DNA from 2 places in the Cytobacillus sp. Bac17 genome. Region 2 is predicted to be linked to the other one. Evidence: riboswitches for the same ligand, from Rfam matches in the RefSeq annotation. Region 2 holds a riboswitch; the other holds the start of a gene.
The links. Region 2 has a riboswitch for lysine ahead of NR125_RS08235 (Na+/H+ antiporter NhaC family protein). Riboswitches for the same ligand answer to the same signal wherever they lie in the genome.
Positions count from the first base shown of each region.

Region 1 (10,705 bases), on a different contig from region 2:
TCAGCAAAACAGCCGAAGTGACTATATTTAGTGAAAGGAGAAAGTTATTTTCAAAAATGTGCCATTTGTGCCGCTAGGCTCGGACTTTAACCCCGCTTTTCAGCATTTCTTTCATCTCTGCGGTCCAAGGCACACCCTTGCCTGTCACCTTTGATATCTGCACCATCGTGCCCCTGCCGGTGAAGCAAACTGAACCGTCTGATTTCTTGCCCATATAATGAAGATCAACAGAAGAATTACCTATCGAAGCAGCTTTTACATAAATTTGTATCTCTTCATCAAAGAAAACCTGGCAGATAAAATCGCATTGGAGGTCTGCTACGACTGGTATGGTTTCATTATTATGTTTTACCCAGTCCTGCATAAAGCCTTTGCTTTTGAAAAATTCTATCCGTGCTTCTTCATAATATGTGAATGGAACGGTATTGTTCAAATGTCCAAACATATCTGTTTCAGAAAATCTGACTTTTACTGGATGGAAGAAAATGAATTCTTCTTCCCATTTTTTAAAATCGTCAATATAGCTCAATTTTTTCATGGCAGTTCCTCCCGGCTATTAATGAATGAGCGCTCACTCTGTTATATTTCATTATAGTGTTTTTGGAATTATTTGAAAACCTTTCAGCATGTGTTAAAATATTATGCCTCTAATCAAATTTATGGAAAATTACTTCTCCCCGTTGATTTTCCGTTCCAGGTAATCAAGCTTTCCCACGGGGCTGCCGACGCTTCGCGTCTGCGGCCCTCCCATGGTACGCTACTTGCGAAGGACGTTGAATAAACTTCCTTGAATCCACACCGCATGAAGAAAATGCCATGCATTTTCGAGGATCTCGCGCCTTCCACTCCACTCAGCTCAGTGGTTAAATTTAATTAGCTGCTCAAAGAAATAAATTATACGAATATAGCCTAAAAAACCCCTCTCCAAAAAGGAAAGGGGTTTTAAGATGTTTAGATCTGATCGCTTCCAAAGAAATTTTTGAAAGACTGGAATGTTGTATCGCGGTTAAGTGCCGCAATGGATGTTGTTAAAGGAATGCCTTTCGGGCAGGACTGTACGCAGTTTTGAGAGTTTCCGCAGTTGGCTAGTCCGCCATCACCCATAATTTGCTCCAGGCGTTCTGCTTTATTCATTTCACCAGTTGGGTGAGCATTGAACAAACGAACCTGTGATAAAGGAGCTGGCCCAATAAAGTCAGATTTGCTGTTTACATTCGGGCATGCTTCCAGACAAACACCGCATGTCATGCACTTTGACAATTCATATGCCCATTGGCGCTTTCTCTCAGGCATACGCGGTCCTGGTCCCAAATCATAAGTACCATCGATCGGAATCCACGCTTTAACCTTTTTCAAGGAGTCAAACATACGGCTTCTGTCTACCTGCAGGTCACGGACTACAGGGAACGTGCGCATCGGCTCAAGACGGATCGGCTGTTCCAGCTGATCTACAAGAGCCGTGCAGGACTGGCGGGGCTTTCCATTAATAATCATTGAACATGCACCGCAGACTTCTTCAAGACAGTTCATATCCCATGCGATTGGAGTAGTATGTTCACCCTTCACGTTGACCGGATTACGGCGAATTTCCATAAGGGCAGAAATAACATTCATATTTGGACGGTAATCTATTTCAAACTCTTCCTGATAAGGGGCTGAATCAGGAGTATCCTGGCGGCTGATTACAAAACGGACTGTTTTAGTTTTTGTTTCTTGCATGGATTAATTCTCCCCTTTCTTTTTAGAATAGTCACGCTTACGCGGTTTTATTAAGCTTACATCAATGTCTTCGTAATGGAATGCAGGAGCGGAATTTGCATCAACAAACTTCGCCATTGTTGTTTTCATGAATTCCTCATCGTTACGCTCTGGGAAATCCGGCTTATAGTGTGCACCGCGGCTTTCATTACGGTTGTATGCACCAATTGTAATAACACGAGCCAATTGAAGCATATTCTGCAATTGGCGGGTAAAGCTTGCACCCTGATTGCTCCACTTCGCAGTGTCATTAATATTGATGTTTTTATAGCGCTCCATAAGTTCAACAATTTTTTCATCTGTTTTCAAAAGCCTGTCATTGTGGCGTACAACCGTTACATTATCTGTCATCCATTCACCAAGCTCTTTATGAAGGACATATGCATTCTCTGTGCCATCAAGAGACATAATATTATTCCATTTTTCTTCTTCCTGTTTTACGTGGCGGTCAAATAATGATGATGGCAGATCTTCAGCACTCTTATCAAGGCCGCTGATATATTTGACAGCATTCGGACCTGCTACCATACCGCCGTAAATGGCTGATAGAAGGGAGTTTGCACCCAGACGGTTGGCACCATGCTGTGAATAATCACATTCACCTGCAGCAAATAGGCCAGGAATATTCGTCATCTGATCATAGTCCACCCATAGTCCGCCCATTGAATAGTGGACAGCAGGGAAGATTTTCATTGGCACTTTACGCGGGTCTTCACCCTGGAATTTTTCATAGATTTCAATAATTCCGCCAAGCTTAATATCAAGCTCTTTAGGATCTTTATGGGAAAGATCAAGATAGACCATGTTTTCCCCATTAATGCCAAGCTTCTGGTTAACACACACGTCAAAAATTTCACGGGTTGCAATATCACGAGGCACCAGGTTTCCATAAGCAGGATATTTCTCTTCAAGGAAATACCATGGTTTGCCATCTTTATATGTCCAAACTCGTCCGCCTTCACCACGCGCAGATTCACTCATTAGACGAAGCTTATCGTCTCCCGGAATAGCGGTTGGATGAATTTGAATAAATTCTCCATTTGCATAATAAGCACCCTGCTGATAAACAATCGAGGCAGCTGAGCCTGTGTTAATAACAGAGTTAGTGGATTTCCCGAAGATAATTCCAGGTCCGCCGGATGCCATAATAACGGCGTCAGCAGCAAAAGACTTGATCTCCATAGAAGTCAGGTTCTGGGCAACGACACCCTTACAAGCTCCATCATCGTCGATTACTACCCCTAGGAATTCCCAGCCTTCGTACTTTGTTACTAAGCCTGCAACTTCATGGCGGCGGACCTGCTCGTCCATCGCGTAAAGAAGCTGCTGACCTGTCGTAGCACCAGCGAATGCTGTACGGTGATGCTGTGTACCGCCAAAGCGGCGGAAGTCAAGCAGCCCTTCAGGGGTACGGTTGAACATAACACCCATACGGTCAAATAAGTGAATAATTCCTGGTGCTGCCTCTGCCATCGCTTTAACAGGCGGCTGGTTTGCCAGGAAGTCTCCGCCATAAATTGTATCGTCAAAATGAATCCAAGGAGAATCGCCTTCCCCTTTTGTATTTACTGCTCCGTTGATGCCGCCCTGGGCACAAACAGAGTGAGAACGTTTAACCGGCACTAAAGAAAATAATTCAACCGGAGTCCCTGATTCTGCAACTTTAATTGTCGCCATTAAACCGGCTAATCCGCCGCCGACAACTATAACCTTTCCTTTACCCATAGTGACTCACTCCCTAATTACTAGTACAACTTAGAAAAGCGCAGAGCGCCTGCCTATCGTGCTTAAAGCCAGACTGCTTCTCAAAGCTGCAATATTATTGGCACGTTATAAATCCGAAGTCTAATAGTCTTTTATTGTCTTTTAAATGAATGCTGTTAGAGCACGTACACCAACAATAGATAGTGCAATGAATATTCCGATCGTTACATACGTGGAAATAACCTGTGAACGAGGAGATACTGTAATTCCCCAGCTGACAAGGAATGACCAAAGCCCATTAGCAAAGTGGAAAATTGCAGAAATGACTCCAATAATATAGAACCAGAACATAAATGGATTAGATAGGATGTTCTCCATCATCTGAAAGTTAACATCTGCTCCAAAGGCAGCCTGTACACGTGTTTCCCAAACATGCCATGCAACAAAAACCAGTGTAATGACACCTGAAACACGCTGCAGCATAAACATCCAGTTTCGGAAGTATCCATACCTGCTTGCGTTATTTTTTGCAGTAAAAGCAATATAAAGTCCATAGATTGCGTGGAACAGCAAAGGTAGATAGATTACAAACGTTTCAAGGAATATTCTGAATGGAAGACTTTCCATGAAATGCGCTGCATTATTAAAAGATTCCTCTCCCCCTGTTGCAAAATGGTTCACTACAAGGTGCTGCACCAAAAACAAACCAACCGGTATAACCCCAAGTAATGAATGCAATCTGCGATTAAAAAACTCACGATTACCTGCCATAAACTTTCCCCCCCTGATTTTAAAAAAATGATGCTGAGCCCCCGCTCAGGACATCATCTCGAAAATGTTATTCATTTTCTTACAATTATGTGACATGTCCATTTTACTCCCAAGATAATAGAGCGTCAAGAAAACGGATACATAAAATGTTCCATATTAATAAAATTTTTAAAAAATATTAGCGGCTAAAAAACATATATTATTCTGCGGTTCAATATGACCTAGTTGCTGCTCTCCAGTATACTGGAATAGTAATTATTTCTATGCAAATCGTTCTATTTTTTCCCGAATTGATATTAACTCTCTCAGCATATTGTATATAATAGAATCATAGAAAGAGGGGAGACTATTGAGCGAATTAGCATCTGCGAAATCCACTAATGAAGATCACATACAGTCAGTTCCGGTTTTTGGCTATGAACTAATCCGGGAAGTGCTGCTGCATGACCTTTTGGGAAATGAAGCACCGGAAATTTTATATTGGGCCGGCAAAAGGATCGCACGCATGTATCCTCTGGAAACAGCCGGCCAGATTGCCGAGTTTTTTATAAACGCCGGCTGGGGAAATCTTTCCATCGCAAACGAATCGAAAAATGAAATTGAAATGGAATTATCCAGCCAGCTGATTACAGACCGCTGCAAAAAAAATCATAACTGCACCTTTCAGCTTGAGGCCGGATTTATAGCCCAGCAGATTGAACTTCAAAAAGAAGTCATTTGTGAGGCATTCGAACATCCCCGCAAAAAAACTGGCAAAATCCTTATTACAGTGAAGTGGGATAAAAAGGATCCTGCTGAGTAATATCATATGTACAAACAATAAGCTATCAATTTTGATAGCTTATTGTTTGATATTCCTGGAATTAAGCCTTAACCGGAGAAACCGACAGATTGAATGCATCATGCAAAGCATCAACTGCATCAATCATTTTGCTGTTTTCAACAACCGCCGATACTTTAATTTCTGATGTGCTTACCATTTTCACCGTTATTTCATTCGCGGAAAGCACTTCGAACATTTCTGCAGCCACACCCGGATTGGAAATCATGCCTGAGCCAACAATCGAAACCTTAGCAAGGCCGGATTCCCATTCAATTCTGTCATAATTTAATTGTTCTCTATGCTTTTCCAGCACTTTTACTGTATCTGTGAGATCTTCATTCTTTATTGAAAATGAAAGGTTTGTCGTCTGAGCCTCTGTCATGCTCTGGATAATGATATCAACGTTAATGCGATTTTTGGCAAGCGCCGAGAAAATAGTAGACAATCCAGTCATTGAATTAGGAAGACCAAGAATCGTCACCCTTGTTATATCATCCTCAAATGCCACACCGCGCACGACTAAGTTTTGTTCCATTTTTACTTCCTCCTCAATGATTGTTCCGGCTTCCTTCTCAAGGCTTGAACGCACTTCAAGGGGAAGTCCATAATTTTTCGCAAATTCGACTGCTCTTGGATGGAGCACACCTGCCCCCAAATTGGCCAGTTCAAGCATTTCATCATAGGAAACAGAATATAATTTTCTGGCATTCTTTATAAAGCGGGGATCTGATGTAAATACCCCGGTTACATCAGTATAAATATCACATTTATCAGCTTTAAGTGCTGCAGCCAGTGCAACAGCCGTTGTATCAGATCCGCCCCGGCCAAGTGTGGTGATGGAACCATCTTCAGTCATCCCCTGGAAGCCTGCCACAATTACAATTTTCCCCTGGTTTAATTCACCCTGAATGGTACCTGGATCAATATTCACTATCCTCGCATTGCCATGGACTGCTTCTGTTTTAATGCCTGCCTGCCACCCTGTAAAAGAAACGGCGGGATGCCCTTTCGCATTTAAAGCCATTGCCAATAAAGAGATGGTCACCTGTTCGCCGGTTGTAAGCAGCATGTCCATTTCCCTTTTATCAGGTGAGGGGGAAATCTCCCTTGCCATGCCAACCAGCTGATCAGTTGTTTTGCCCATTGCCGAAACAACTACAACAACATCATTTCCCCGATTTTTTTCTTCAATTACCCGATTGGCAACATTTTGAATTCTGTCTACAGTCCCCACGGAGGTGCCCCCGAATTTCTGCACAATGATTCCCACAGCTTTCCCTTCTTTCTAAAGAAATAGTAATTTTGTGATTTGCCGTCCTATGTAAGTGAAGCATAACAGTTCACTCTGCTGTATTTGACAATGGCCTTAACTCTAAAATACCCTTTTGGGCAATAAAAAAAGCAATGGAATAGTTTACTATCCCATTGCTGTGCAGCCAAAGTATAAAAATGAGCAAACACAGTGAGATAGCTCTCCAGGACGGCATTGTCCTGACAATCCTGCATTTATTCAATGCAGAACCAGCAGAAAAAATGATGAGATTTTCTCCACTTCGGCGAACGTACCCTTTCAAAGCTTTTCATGGAAGCTCATTCTTCTCCAAGCTTTTACTGATGAAGTTCGCACCTCTACCTTCACTTAACGATTCGGTTCATAGTCCCAAAACTTTGTTTGAACTAAATGAACATACGCTTTATCGCTATAAAGTGATATTGATATAAAGTTTGAATTAGTATAACATATCTGAAATTTTCTGTCTATATCCATTTATGACTTAGGATTTCCATTTTGTTCCTCGAGCCTCAACTTCAATTCCTCGGCAACATTCTCAGGAATGCCTATTTTCCTATACTCCTCTATTGGTGCTTCTTTCATTTTCTTAACAGATCCAAAGGCTTTCAGCAGCTGTTTCTTTCGTTTTTCTCCTATGCCGGGAATATCATCAAGAATAGACTGAAAGGCATTTTTCCCGCGAAGCTGGCGATGAAAAGTAATCGCAAAACGATGAACCTCGTCCTGAATTCTCTGAAGCAGATAAAATTCCTGGCTGTTCCTTGCAAGTGGAATAATTTGAAGCGGATTACCATATAAGAGCTGAGAAGTCCTGTGCTTTTCATCCTTCACCAGGCCAGAAATCGGAATATCCAGACCGAGCTCATTTTCAAGCACATCCCGTACAGCTTCAACATGCCCTTTTCCCCCATCAATCATGATTAAGTCCGGAAGCGGCAGCTCTTCTTTCAGTACCCTTGTATATCTGCGCCGGACTACTTCTCTCATGGATTCATAGTCATCAGGGCCTTTAACAGACTTAATCTTATATTTACGGTATTCTCTTTTCTCTGGTTTGCCATCAATAAAGACGATCATGGCTGAAACAGGGTCCGTTCCCTGGATATTTGAATTATCAAATGCTTCTATCCGGTGAGGCGTATATATTCCAAGCTGATCCCCCAGATTTTCTACAGCCTTAATTGTCCGTTCTTCATCACGCTCAATTAAAGAAAACTTCTCCTGGAGAGCAATTTTTGCATTTTTATAAGCAAGCTTCACCAGGTCCTTTTTTTGCCCTCGCTGCGGTTTTAGCACCTTAACATCCAGAAGCTGTTCTGCCATTTCAGCATCAACCGAATCCGGTGCCAATATTTCTCGCGGTTTAAAGTGGTTTGCTTTTGTATAAAACTGGCCGAGGAAAGTTAAGATTTCTTCTTCCGGCTCATTATAAATAGGGAACATTGATACATCTCTTTCAATGAGTTTACCCTGTCTAATGAAGAATACCTGAACACACATCCATCCTTTATCAACCGCATATCCAAATACATCCCGGTCGGTAAAGTCTGTCATTGTCATTTTTTGCTTTTCCATTGTTGCATCTATATGGGCAATTTTATCCCTAAGCTCCTTTGCCCTTTCAAAGTCCAATTCTTCAGCAGCTGCTGTCATTTTTGCAGTCAGGTCTTTTTTAATCTCTTTGTATCCGCCATTCAAGAATTTTGCAATCTCGTCTGTCATTTGCTTATATTGGTCTTCACCTACGGCCTTCACGCATGGCGCAAGACATTGGCCTAAATGATAATAAAGGCAAACTCTGTCCGGAAGAGTTGAACATTTGCGGAGAGGATAAATTCGGTCGAGCAGCTTTTTTGTTTCATTGGCAGCCTGCACATTGGGATATGGTCCGAAGTATTTTCCCCTGTCTTTTTTTACTTTTCTGGTTGTAATTAGACGGGGATGGCGTTCGGCCGTCAATTTGATAAAAGGGTAACTTTTATCGTCCTTCAGCATTACATTATATTTCGGATCATATTTCTTGATCAGATTCATCTCAAGGATCAGTGCTTCCATATCTGAAGAAGTGACAATGTACTCAAAATCTACGATCTCATTAACAAGTCTTAATGTTTTTCCGTCATGTGAGCCTGTGAAATAGGATCTTACACGGTTTTTCAGGATTTTTGCCTTCCCCACGTATATGATGGTACCCTGCCTGTCTTTCATCAAATAACATCCCGGCTGGGCAGGAAGCAGCATCAGTTTATTTTTTATCGTATCATTCATGGCACTACACCTCCCCGGTTAAAACTTTTTATTGAAGTTCAATTTATTCATTGTTTGGCATAATCATTTTGGGGTGAAAGCTAGTATAATACTTTGTTTGCGCTGGCAGCAAACCAATATTATTTAGCCGCTAATATGCAGATGGCACATTATTACCATCTTATTATATCAGCCTGGAAACCTGCAGCATAACAACAAAACCCATATGACAAAAAAATCCCGATGTCCTTATGGGACACCGGGAAAATTCCTTATAAATTACGCATGTTTTGAAAGTAATTCAGCGAGAGCCTCTTTCGGCTGGAAACCAACCACTTTATCTACAACTTCACCGTCTTTTAGAACGATTAATGTCGGAATGCTCATTACGCCAAACTTTCCAGCAGTTTCCTGGTTTTCGTCAACATCGATTTTTACAATTTTTACTTTATCGCCCATTTCAGAATCAAGCTCTTCTAAAACAGGAGCGATCATTTTACAAGGGCCGCACCAAGGAGCCCAGAAATCTGCCAATACTAATCCCGAACCAGTCTCAGCAGTGAAGTTTTGGTCAGTTGCATGTGAAATAGCCATTTGATATGCCTCCTAAAATTTAACTCAAATACTAACGACAGTATACCATCGTTTATTATATGTTGCGAACAATCTGCTCGATCGTAATTTACCCTATTTGGAACAGATTATTCTCTTTCTTTCCCTATTGGCACTATGTATAATGGGCGGCCATCAGCCGCCCATTCGATATACTATCTTATGCATTTACTTTAAGCTTTTTGAATTCTTCAGTTAACAGTGGAACAACCTCAAACAGATCTCCAACAATACCATAATCAGCTACTTTAAAGATATTGGCTTCCGGATCTTTGTTAATGGCTACGATTACTTTTGAGTTGGACATCCCAGCTAAATGCTGAATAGCACCGGAGATGCCGCAAGCAATATATAGATCTGGTGTTACAACCTTACCGGTTTGGCCAATTTGCAGCGAGTAGTCACAATAATCAGCATCACAAGCTCCGCGTGATGCACCCACTGCTCCATTTAGAACCGAAGCAAGTTCTTTTAATGGCTCAAAGCCTTCCTCGCTCTTAACGCCGCGGCCGCCGGCAATGATAACCTTAGCTTCGGATAAATCAACGCCTTCACTTGCTTTGCGGACAACTTCCTTAATGATCGTGCGAAGATCTTTGATTTCTGCTGCAACAGAAGCAATATCTCCTGATCTTGATTCATCTTTCTCCAATGGAGCTATGTTGTTTGGACGAATTGTTGCAAAGAGGAGGCCATCTGTAACAATTTTCTTTTCAAAAGCTTTACCTGAATAAATCGGGCGTGTGAACACCAGGTTGCCGCCTGCCTCTTCAAGGCTCGTTACGTCAGAGATTAAACCTGACTCCAGCTTGGCAGCAATTTTAGGAGCGAGATCTTTCCCTAATGCTGTATGTCCAAAAATCAGGCCTTCCGGACTTTCGGAATCAATCACAGCCATTAAAGCCTGTGAAAAGCCGTCAGGAGTATACTGCTTCAGCTTTTCATCTTCAACAGTTACAACACGGTCAGCACCATAGTGAATCATTTCATTAGCTAAAGCGCTTACAGAATCACCAATTAAAACACCTACAACCTCTCCGCCTTCTGACGCAGTCTTACCAGCTGCAACAGCTTCGAAGGATACATTACGCAATGAACCGTCACGGACTTCACCTAACACTAATACTTTTCTAGCCATATGTTTTACCCCCTGCGTTATTATTATCAGTTATTGATGATCAGACAACTTTGGCTTCAGTATGAAGAAGTTTCACAAGTTCCTTAACTTGATCTTCCAGCTCGCCTTCAAGAACTTTTCCTGCTTCCTTCTTAGGAGGCAAATAGATTTCAATTGTTTTTGTTTTGGCTTCAACATCGTCCTCATCAAGATCAAGATCATCAAGCTCAAGCTCATCAAGTGGCTTCTTTTTTGCCTTCATAATTCCCGGCAAAGATGGATAGCGCGGCTCATTTAACCCCTGCTGAGCAGTGACCAATAATGGAAGTGATGTCTCAATTACTTCTGAATCCCCTTCAACATCGCGCACTACTGTCGC
Region 1 is NZ_JALJRC010000002.1:422,635-433,339, forward strand. It holds gene NR125_RS06480 (acyl-CoA thioesterase) at 74-538, opposite strand; gene sdhB (succinate dehydrogenase iron-sulfur subunit) at 952-1,719, opposite strand; gene sdhA (succinate dehydrogenase flavoprotein subunit) at 1,723-3,483, opposite strand; gene NR125_RS06495 (succinate dehydrogenase cytochrome b558 subunit) at 3,625-4,233, opposite strand; gene NR125_RS06500 (YslB family protein) at 4,583-5,035, shown strand; gene NR125_RS06505 (aspartate kinase) at 5,097-6,326, opposite strand; lysine riboswitch at 6,517-6,696, opposite strand; gene uvrC (excinuclease ABC subunit UvrC) at 6,825-8,618, opposite strand; gene trxA (thioredoxin) at 8,877-9,191, opposite strand; gene NR125_RS06520 (electron transfer flavoprotein subunit alpha/FixB family protein) at 9,370-10,347, opposite strand; gene NR125_RS06525 (electron transfer flavoprotein subunit beta/FixA family protein) at 10,388-10,705, opposite strand, start outside.
Region 1: linked by a shared signal. The riboswitch ahead of NR125_RS06505 (aspartate kinase) and the one ahead of NR125_RS08235 (Na+/H+ antiporter NhaC family protein) in region 2 are both predicted to bind lysine.

Region 2 (10,705 bases):
CCAGACATTATTGAGATACCTCCTTATCATTTGGGATCGTAAGCTTAGTCTGTGTTTCGTTCTTTTTAATTGCCATAAACACAAAGCCCATAATCAATGCAGCTATTGCAACTCCCCATCCTGAATAGAGCAGGAAGCTTGTAGGATATCCTTCATAATTATCTTTCACATTTGTTATAATGTTTTGAATCATCATATAACCAAGCACAATTGGTGTAATTCCAATTAAACACACTTTCCACCATGCCCCAAGTTTTATATCGGAAACAGCATCTGCATGGTTTTGAAGATTTTTCAATTCTTTTAATACCCATCCAACAATTACAACCTGGACAAGTCCTGCCAGGGCAACTCCAAACTGGTTAATGAAATAATCCGCTGCATCAAGGAAGTATAATCCGCCCTGTGTCGCAAAAAGGATTGAAATAACAGCAGATAAACCGCCGCCAACAAGAACAGCTTTATTACGTGATACATTAAACTTATCCTGTACACCGGCAACAAATGTTTCAACAATTGAAATTAGCGAAGTTAAGCCCGCCAGTGTTAAACAGATAAAGAAGAAAGACCCGAATAACCCATTTAAAGCAGGGAATTCGTTAATGATTTGCGGGAATACCACGAATGCTAATCCTACACCGGATGATACAACTTCATTAATACCCACACCCTGCTGTGCAGCCATGAATCCTAATGCGGCAAAAACTCCGATCCCTGCAAGAAGTTCAAATCCAGAGTTTGCAAAACCTGTAATGAAAGCACTGTTTGTCAAATCCGTTTTCTTAGGAAGGTAGCTTGAATATGTTACCATGATGGCAAATCCAATTGATAAACTAAAGAAGATCTGGCCATATGCCGCAACCCAAACCTTAGGATCTGCTATCATCTCCCAGTTTGGCTTAAAGAATGCATCCAATCCGGCAATAGCTCCATCAAGTGTCAATGCGCGAACAACAATAATTAAGAATAAAACTACAAGGACAGGAATAAAGATTTTGTTCGCGATTTCAATACCTTTTTTAATTCCCTTGAACAGGATGCCAAGTGTTACTACCCAAACAATAACTAAAGGAATGAAAACTCCTGGGACAATCCCGCCTATATCTCCTGGCGTTTCAGAAAGCTTCAAATATTCTCCAAAGAGGAATCCGTTTGGATCGTCACCCCATTTGAGATTAAACGAGAAGCCTGCGAAAGACATTGCCCATGCGATAATAACCGCATAATATGTTGAAATGACAAATGAGATGGCTACCTGCCACCAGCCTAACCATTCGTATTTTTTACTTAATCTAGCATAAGACAGTGGTGCTGAACCCCGATACCTATGGCCAATTGTAAATTCCATAATCAGAAGCGGTATTCCTGCTGTCAGCAGAGCAAATAAATACGGAAAAAAGAATGCTCCCCCTCCATTTTCATATGCAACTGCAGGGAAACGCCAAATGTTTCCTAGACCAATTGCAGAACCCACCGCTGCCAATATAAAGCCAGCTCTGGATCCCCACTGCGGACGATTATCCATAGTAATTACTACCCCCTGTAAATATTCCCAATTAAAAAGAACAATGGGAACTTTTTATATTTTCAGATAATTAAATCTAACTAAGCCTAGTATAGCTAGTTTTTGATAATCTGTCAAAACATTATTTTCCTAATAGTATTATTTTTCGAAATAATTTATTTTAGTACATTGCCAGAGTAAAGCACATAACCAAATTAGTATACTCGTATTTTAATTATCATTAGAATTCAACTCGGCCAGGAGTTATTCCACCAAAGCTGATCAATATATTCTTTGTCCTCACCCCCTTAGTAAAATTTATTCTTAAAAGCTAAAAACTTTCATTTTTTATTCAGAAAATTCAAAATAAAATTGGTAAGATGCCAAAATTAACCTTGTTTGCTCTTCCAAGACCCGGGAATATAACCAATGTGCTTAACCATTACCAAATATAGCATAAAGCACTGCAAAGGAGGTTTTTACAAATGGATGCCAATATTATCGGAGTTTATAATTCACAAAGGGAAGTAGTAAATGCCATTCAAGAACTGCAAAATGACGGATACCCTGTTCAGGATCTATCCATCATTGGGCAGACAGAACACCTGGATACGTCTCTTGAAGATAAAACCGGTGTTCATACAGAGACCTTCGAGACTAAAGATAGAGACAGCAGCGAGAGCGCGGGATTCTTAAATAGTCTCGCATCATGGTTTGATGATGATCGCATGACCAGCGACTCTGCAGGTGAAAAGTTCAGGGAACTGGGCATGTCAGATGATGAAGCACGCAAGTATGAAACTTATGTAAACGAGGGAAAAATCATTTTATACAGCGATAGAATGGATACTGCAACAGGCTTTACCAATGCAGGAACTGCTGAAGCCAACGTGGACAGCACTTACAATGGGGGATATAGCCAGCAGAGAAATCCCGCTGAAGAAGATGAACAATCATTAAAACTCCGGGAAGAACTGCTGGATGTGTCAAAAGAACGTGTTCAAGCCGGAGAAGTTGAAATCCATAAAGATGTTGTGGAAGAACAAAAAGCAATTAATGTACCGGTAGAGCATGAAGAAGTGTATGTAGAAAGAAGAAAAGTGGACGATCCAACTGGCGCAAGCACATCACCTATATCAGATGAGGAAACAATCAGGATCCCAATTACAGAAGAGCGTGTAGAAGTCTCCAAAAGGCCTGTTGTCACCGAAGAAATTGTCGTAGGCAAACGGGAAGTTCAGGAAACCCAGCAGGTTAAAGAAAACCTCAAGAAAGAAGAAGTGCATCTAGAAGGCGGCCAAGAATATGTTACTGACGATGAAGACTTAGATCGTTCTCTTAATAGAAGAAATAATGACAACCTATAATTAAAAAGGTCCCTTCCCGGGGACCTCTTTAATATGATGGATGAACACCAAAAGGCTTTCTCAAAGAGAAAGCCTTTTTCTATAGGTTTTTAACTAGCATTATTTTCCTGCCAGGCTTCTTTTTTACCACGGCCAAGGAAAGCAAATGCCGCTACAAGAACAGCCACTGTAAGTAATGCGATAGCAGTGCTGCCAGTAAACCCGACGATTAAATAACCAACAGCTGCGATTCCCGCTGAAATCAAGGCATATGGAAGCTGAGTCATCACATGGTCCATATGGTTACACCCTGCCCCGGTTGAGGAAAGAATCGTTGTATCGGAAATCGGTGAACAATGATCCCCGAAAACCGCTCCGGCAAGGACAGCTGACATAGCCGGCAATAACAGCGTGATATCTGTTGCAGCAGCAATATCTCCAGCAATCGGAAGCAGGATGCCGAAAGATCCCCATGAGGTTCCAGTACTGAATGCCATAATTCCCGCGATGAGGAAAAGTAAAAGCGGAAGCCATGAAGTGCTCATATTGGAACTTTCCACAATACCTGCCAAATACTTTCCAGTTTCCAGACGGCCGATCAGATCAACAATCGCCCAGGCAAACAGCAAGATATAAACAGCTGGAAGCATGGATTTTATGCCTTCCCATACCCCTTTGCCAAAAACATTTGCGTTAACACCTTTCAAAACAAAGGCCTGACGGAAGAATAATCCCATTGAAACCACTAGACCTACGAGGCCGCCAAGGATAAGTGACTTCGATACATCTGTGTTTTCAAAAATTTGCAGGATCGTCGCATTTCCTTCAACCGCCTGTGACCCCGTCCAAAGCATCGCACCAACTGTACCAATGACAAGGGCAATAATCGGCCACACAAGATCTCCGACTGATCCTTTTGAACTTGTTGGAAGGTCGTCTTTAAGCTCACCAGGTGCAGGCTTCTCAGGATCCATTACAAGTCCCTCTTCAACTGCCCGCTTCTCATGTACCCTCATTGGCCCAATTTCGATGCCCCTTATTGCAACAATAAACACAATAGCGAGTGTAGCCCATACATAAAGATTCATTGGAATCATTTGAATAAATGCCGAGAAAGCTGAATACTCGCTAACATTATGGGCAGCAAGGATAGTTCCAATCAGCGCAATGATGTATGCTCCCCAGCTTGATACTGGTGAAACCACACAAACAGGTGCTGAAGTCGAATCAATCAAATAGGCAAGTTTCGCACGGGAAACGCGCTGCCTGTCAGTAATCGGACGTGAAATCTGGCCGACTGCCAGAGCATTGAAATAGTCGTCAATGAATATGATAATACCTAAAACAGCTCCGACAATCTGTGCGCCTGCACGGGTCTTGACCCGCTTCATCGCCCATTCTCCAAATGCGCGGCTTCCGCCTGAAATAGATATAAATGCAGTAATAACTCCTAATACAAGCAAGAATAAAATAATATATACATTCCAGGTGTTCAGCTCTCCGTCTGAAACAAAAATTCCTTTTACAGCATCCCAAATGATGCTGAATGTTTCTGTGATGCTAAATTCAGCCAGCAATAGTGCGGCTGTTACGATTCCCACTCCCAATGACAGCAATACACGCCTGGTCAGGATAACCATGGCGATTGCTACCAAAGGCGGAAGCAGGGAGAAAATCGTGTTTGCCATTACTTGTCCTCCTCTGAAATTTGATTGGTGTCCAGCTACAGGCGCCGATAAGCGGGCGCCTGTAGCTTTTCGTAGGGGAAACAACAAGGATGATGACAGAGTCAAAATAAAAAAAGAGTAACGATAGAGAAAAATCTATCATTACTCTTTTGAAGTAATTAGTTTCTCCATCACGATCTGTAGCTCCCCATTATGAAGGCTTTGACAAAGTATATTCATACTTTCCCCTCATAATGACAGTGTTACTCCTATTCGAAGTAACCCCAGCAAGATTAGTTCTGACTCACTAATCATGCTTCGGCAACATTCCCTTTCGGCTGCGGTCTTAGTTGTCATCCTCGCACAGCGTACTCTTGAATCTTGCGCCTCTACCCCATCGGATATGATAAGGTTTTTATGAAATTATATTGAAATTTTATCAAAATACTAATCTATTTGCAAGTGTTATTGGCCGGCCGGTATTTCTATTGATGGTGAGGTGCCCCCTCCGCCATTATAAAATTGCGGGACCTTTCCTGGGTAAATACCATAAGCGGCAAGCACATCCTCCTGTACAGTGATAATTTTGGTGGCAAAAGGAATAATGATTTGAACCTGCACATCCAGGCGTACCAGAACCTTTACTTCAACATTATTAATGCCATGATCCTTTGTTTCAGTTATAAAATTGGAGGTAACAGAGCCCACTGCATTAAATTTTACCGGTATCCGGGGACCCAAGTTTCCGAGAAGCGCATTATTGGTTGCCTGGCCAAGCGGCACATAATAAACAATTCCATTTGTATTCTCCATTTGTTCCGTGTTGATTTCCACGTCTGTAAAGGACTCCAAAGCATCCAAATCGCCCTTTTCCGCTTTCTTAATATTATCCTGAACCAGTTCGGTTACTTCCGCTTTGACCCTGTTCAGCTTTTCAACATTGATGCTGACAACACCGCTTTCACTTGCTTCAAACATATCTTCCAAATCCATCACATTGGTAATTTTTTTATTAATCGCATTGTTTATCACCAATGATGCGATTTTCCTTGTCTGTGAATCGGCATAGCTCATAAGTGTGGGCTTAAGCCCTTCGTTGATAATCCATAGGCCGGCAGCAGTTGAGATGACGAAAAATATAAAGGTCAATAGAAATACATAGCGAAATGGCAGAGGACCTTTCCGGGGCAGCCGGCCGCGAAATTTTGCCAAAACAAATCCCCCCTTTACAAGCTATATGTATGCTGTAAAGGAGGGAACTAGGCTCAAAAATCCAAAATAGTTTATTGTTGTACAAAAGTCGTATCGCATCCTATAATGACAGAATTCAATTCAATCCTCAAATCTGCTTCATATGGCTCGACATTCCTGCCCTTTTCTTCAAGTATGCGGATGACAGGCCTATCACTCAGACCCGCGTTCTGCCGGCAGACAACGCCTTTCCTGCCATCATTCAGCTCGACTGTAACACCCACAGGATATACAGCGACCGCTTGACGAAAAACTTCGATTATCCTCTTATCAAATAACTTTTCTGCCCCTGCATACAAAATCTCCAGACCTTCATGCGGAAGCATAGCCTGTCTGTAAATGCGATTAGATGTTACTGCATCAAACACATCGGCAATCGCAATAATCTTGCCGAAATCATGTATCTCGTCTCCCTCAAGGCCGCGCGGGTAGCCGGTACCATTCAAACGCTCATGATGCTGAAAAGCACAATGTGCAACAAGGAGCGGAATCGTCTCTACTTTTCTTAATATATTAAATCCATCTTCAGGGTGCTTCTTTATTGATTCAAATTCTTTCACTGTCAATTTACCCGGTTTCAAAAGAATATCTGCCGGCACCTTCATTTTTCCTACATCATGGAGAATAGCACCTAGCCCCAGGATTTCAAGTTCCTTTGGCAGGAGCTGAAGCTTCATCCCGATTGCCAGAGAATAAAGGGTTACATTCAGGGAGTGTGTGAAAATATAGTGGTCATATGTATAAACATCTGATAAGATCGTAAGCAGCTCTCTATTTCCCCTTATTTCATCGATTAGCTGACGAATTAGCCCTGATAGCCGTTTAGAGGCTTTCTCAATCACTAAAGAGCCTGATAAATCTTTATTTGCTCCTACTTCCTTCAGAACCGATTCTATGGTTTGGATAGCCATCGTTCGCATTTTGGCAGACAGAGGGTCCTTATATTGGATATCTTCAGTGCGCCAATCCCTGATATACACATACGTAATACCCATTTCCTGCAATTTATGTATCAATTTATCAGCCAGCTCCACACCTTCATGCAAGAGGACCTGACCCTTGTCATTATATATTGCCTTGGCCAAAACGCTGCCAGTCTCAATTGTATTGGTTGCTGCTAATCTCATATGTATCTCCCATATCCTTTTTTCAGTGCTACTTTATATTTCGGGTATAATTTGGTTTTATTTACATTATACGACAAAATTCCGGCATTGGCCGATGCTCTCTAATTTTTTATGAAAGTTGATTTTTAAGGATAACATAGGGTGCTCGCCTTCATTCCAGGGAGACTTTTTCTTCAATTTATGTTTTTTGTGTGCGGATAGCCAATTTTTACATGCGGATAAAAAAATTTATGTGCCGATAACCGTTTTTTATGTTCGGATAAAAAACTTCATGTGCGTATAACCCGTATTAAAAAAATTTATGTCCGAAGTAAGCTCTTAATATAGATCCAATAAAAAAGACAGCCCTGTCAAGGCATGCCTTTAGATCATTTTAAGAAGTGCTTCTTTTCCTATCGTCCCTTTAACAATGCCCAGTTCCTCTGCCTCAAATGTGACAGATTCAAGGGGGGCATTTAACAGCTGCTCTATGGTTTTTACGCCGACCGCCCTGCCGGCAATTACTTTGCGGTCCTTAAGCTTCTCATTCAGCAAAGCTACATCAAGGGCGCCGCACATGATATACCCTTTATCATTCGTTACCACCAGCAGATTGGTCTTCGGCAATTGCACCGATACACTCAAAAAAGTATGGCCATCTATATCAATCGGTTTTAAATCAATCATACTTGCCGCCACTCCTTTCCTTTTCCATTAACACAATATGTGAGGACAAGGAAAAGGGTGAAAGTGCCTGGCATCGCTTAAAATAAATCAAGCTGTCTGGGAGCGAGCTGCTGGTATTCGATATCAAGAAGTCCGATCATTTGTTTAGCATTGTCTGCAGCGTCACCGCCAGAGTTGTTATTGAAGACGACGAATACATTTTTACAATTTTTCTCAAGTTGTTTTAGATGTTCTGCCCATTCAGCCAGTTCTTTTTCGTTATAGCGGTAAAGATATCGGACCTCTCGCCAGTTATCTCCATTCTTTTTCTGCCAGCCATGAAAATTCCGGCCATGAAACCGAACAAGCACCTTATCAGGACTGGTTGATTCCAGGACAGTTGGAACAGAACCCTCACCGGCTTGCGGCTCGTCACAGATGCTGTGAATCCAGCCTTCTTCTCTCATAAATCTTAATGTACTTTCCTTTAACTCCGGTCGAAACCATGATTGATGTCTGAATTCCAGGGCACAAGGGATATCCCCCATCTGCCCTTTGCACCAGCGAAGATAGTCGACATTGGCTTTTTTGCAGTCAAACCATGGCGGGAATTGAAACAGCACCATAGCCAGCTTGCCGGATTGGATATAAGGCTCTAATGAGTCCTTGAAAGCTGCAAACATTTCTTCTTTGCTTTCAAAGGGGATTTCGCCTCTCTGATGGCCGGTCATGCCCTGGTACGCTTTTACTATGAATTGAAAAGATTCAGGTGTGTCTTTTACCCATTTGGAAGAGTTGCGCTTTGGCTGCACCGCATAAAAAGCAGAGTCCACCTCGACAGTTGGAAAATGGCCGGCGTACTCCTTTAATTTATCTCTCGGCGATATATTGCCTGTATAAAGGCTATCATGGTCGCCCCACCCTGTTACGCCTATAATAATCATTAAAACACCTCCGTTTTTTTGCCATAAGTATTTTAAGAATAATAATTTAAAACCGTTTTTCACAAAGGGTTATATCTTCACTTTAGCAATTAAATCATTAATTTTCCAAAATTTAAACAGTTTCTGCCCTTCTCAGCCTCTTACCATTAAAAAACCCGCTTACCATGGCCGGTAAACGGGTTTTCATAAAATATCTATTAACCGATAGAACCTTCCATTTCGAATTTAATCAGGCGGTTCATCTCTACTGCGTATTCCATTGGAAGTTCTTTCGTAAATGGCTCGATGAAGCCCATTACGATCATTTCTGTTGCTTCTTCCTCTGAAATTCCACGGCTCATTAGATAGAATAACTGTTCTTCTGATACTTTTGAAACCTTCGCTTCATGCTCAAGAGAGATGTTGTCGTTCAGGATTTCATTGTAAGGAATCGTATCTGAAGTTGACTGGTTATCCATGATTAAAGTATCACACTCGATGTTGGCACGTGCACCTTCCGCTTTGCGGCCGAAGTGAACGATTCCGCGGTAAGTTACTTTACCGCCCTGCTTGGAAATCGATTTCGATACAATCGTCGAAGAAGTGTTTGGTGCAAGGTGGATCATTTTCGCACCTGCATCCTGGTGCTGTCCCTTACCTGCTAATGCAATGGAAAGGGTCATGCCGCGTGCACCTTCCCCTTTAAGAATAACTGCCGGATATTTCATTGTCAGTTTTGAACCGATGTTTCCGTCAATCCATTCCATTGTTGCGTTTGATTCACAAACAGCACGCTTCGTAACCAGGTTAAATACGTTGTTCGCCCAGTTCTGGATGGTTGTATAACGGCAGTATGCGTCTTTTTTAATGATGATTTCAACAACCGCACTGTGAAGTGAGTTTGTTGTGTAAACAGGTGCTGTACAGCCCTCTACATAGTGTACATGTGCGCCTTCATCAACAATGATTAATGTACGCTCAAACTGCCCCATGTTCTCAGAGTTAATGCGGAAATATGCCTGCAGCGGCGTATCAACCTTAATCCCTTTAGGAACATAAATGAACGATCCGCCAGACCAAACCGCTGAGTTTAATGCAGCGAATTTGTTATCTGTTGGAGGGATAACCTTTGCCCAATGCTCACGGAAAATATCTTCATTTTCGCGAAGAGCGGAATCGGTATCTTTGAACACAATTCCTTTCGCTTCAAGGTCTTCCTGCATGTTATGGTAAACAACCTCTGATTCATACTGGGCAGAAACACCTGCAAGATACTTCTGCTCTGCTTCAGGAATACCCAATTTATCAAATGTCTGTTTAATTTCGTCTGGAACCTCATCCCAAGAGCGTTCAGTTTTTTCAGAAGGCTTTACATAATACGTAATTTCATCAAAGTTTAATGACGCTAAATCTCCGCCCCATTGCGGCATAGGCATGTTATAGAAATGCTCCAATGATTTTAAACGGAAGTCAAGCATCCATTGTGGCTCTTCCTTCAATTTTGAAATCTCTTCAACAATTTCTTTTGTCAAACCGCGTTTTGATCGGAAAATGGAAACGTCTTTATCGGCAAAACCATACTTGTAATCGCCGATCTCAGGCATTTTTTTTGCCATCGTCGTATTCCTCCATTCGTATGAGAAAGGGTCTTCACACCCCATCATTTCATTATATTTTAGCACACAAGGCAGATGAAAAAATTTTTAATCAAACGTTTGATTGATTTATTCCTGTTCTTCTTTCTCCGTGCTAACGCCTTTTTCCATTGCTTTCCATGCCAATGTAGCGCATTTGATTCTGGCAGGGAATTGGGAAACTCCCTGGAGAGCTTCGATATCGCCAAGATCCAGATCGTCTTCATCATATTCTTTTCCCAGCATCATGTCTGAGAAAACTTTGGAAAGCTTTAATGCTTCTTCAATATTTTTGCCCTTGATGGCTTGAGTCATCATGGAAGCCGAGGACATGGAAATGGAACATCCTTCGCCTTCAAACTTCGCATCTGCCACTTTGCCACCTTCAAGCTTCAGCGTCAATTGAATCCGGTCTCCGCAAGTGGGGTTATTCATATTGATCGTCAGGCTGTCATCTTCAAGTACCCCTTTATTACGAGGGTTTTTATAATGATCCATTATAACCTGGCGGTAAAGGGTATCTAAATTTTTAGAAGACATCGCTGAAATACTCCTTTGTTTTGACAAGCCCTGAAACAAGCTTATCAATATCTTCTTCCGTATTGTAC
Region 2 is NZ_JALJRC010000004.1:56,607-67,311, forward strand. It holds gene NR125_RS08220 (methionine/alanine import family NSS transporter small subunit) at 1-8, opposite strand, end outside; gene NR125_RS08225 (sodium-dependent transporter) at 8-1,525, opposite strand; gene NR125_RS08230 (YsnF/AvaK domain-containing protein) at 1,990-2,871, shown strand; gene NR125_RS08235 (Na+/H+ antiporter NhaC family protein) at 2,961-4,538, opposite strand; lysine riboswitch at 4,711-4,917, opposite strand; gene yunB (sporulation protein YunB) at 4,983-5,729, opposite strand; gene NR125_RS08245 (HD-GYP domain-containing protein) at 5,801-6,895, opposite strand; gene NR125_RS08250 (YunC family protein) at 7,259-7,561, opposite strand; gene NR125_RS08255 (DUF72 domain-containing protein) at 7,639-8,484, opposite strand; gene sufB (Fe-S cluster assembly protein SufB) at 8,682-10,079, opposite strand; gene sufU (Fe-S cluster assembly sulfur transfer protein SufU) at 10,188-10,637, opposite strand; gene NR125_RS08270 (cysteine desulfurase) at 10,627-10,705, opposite strand, start outside.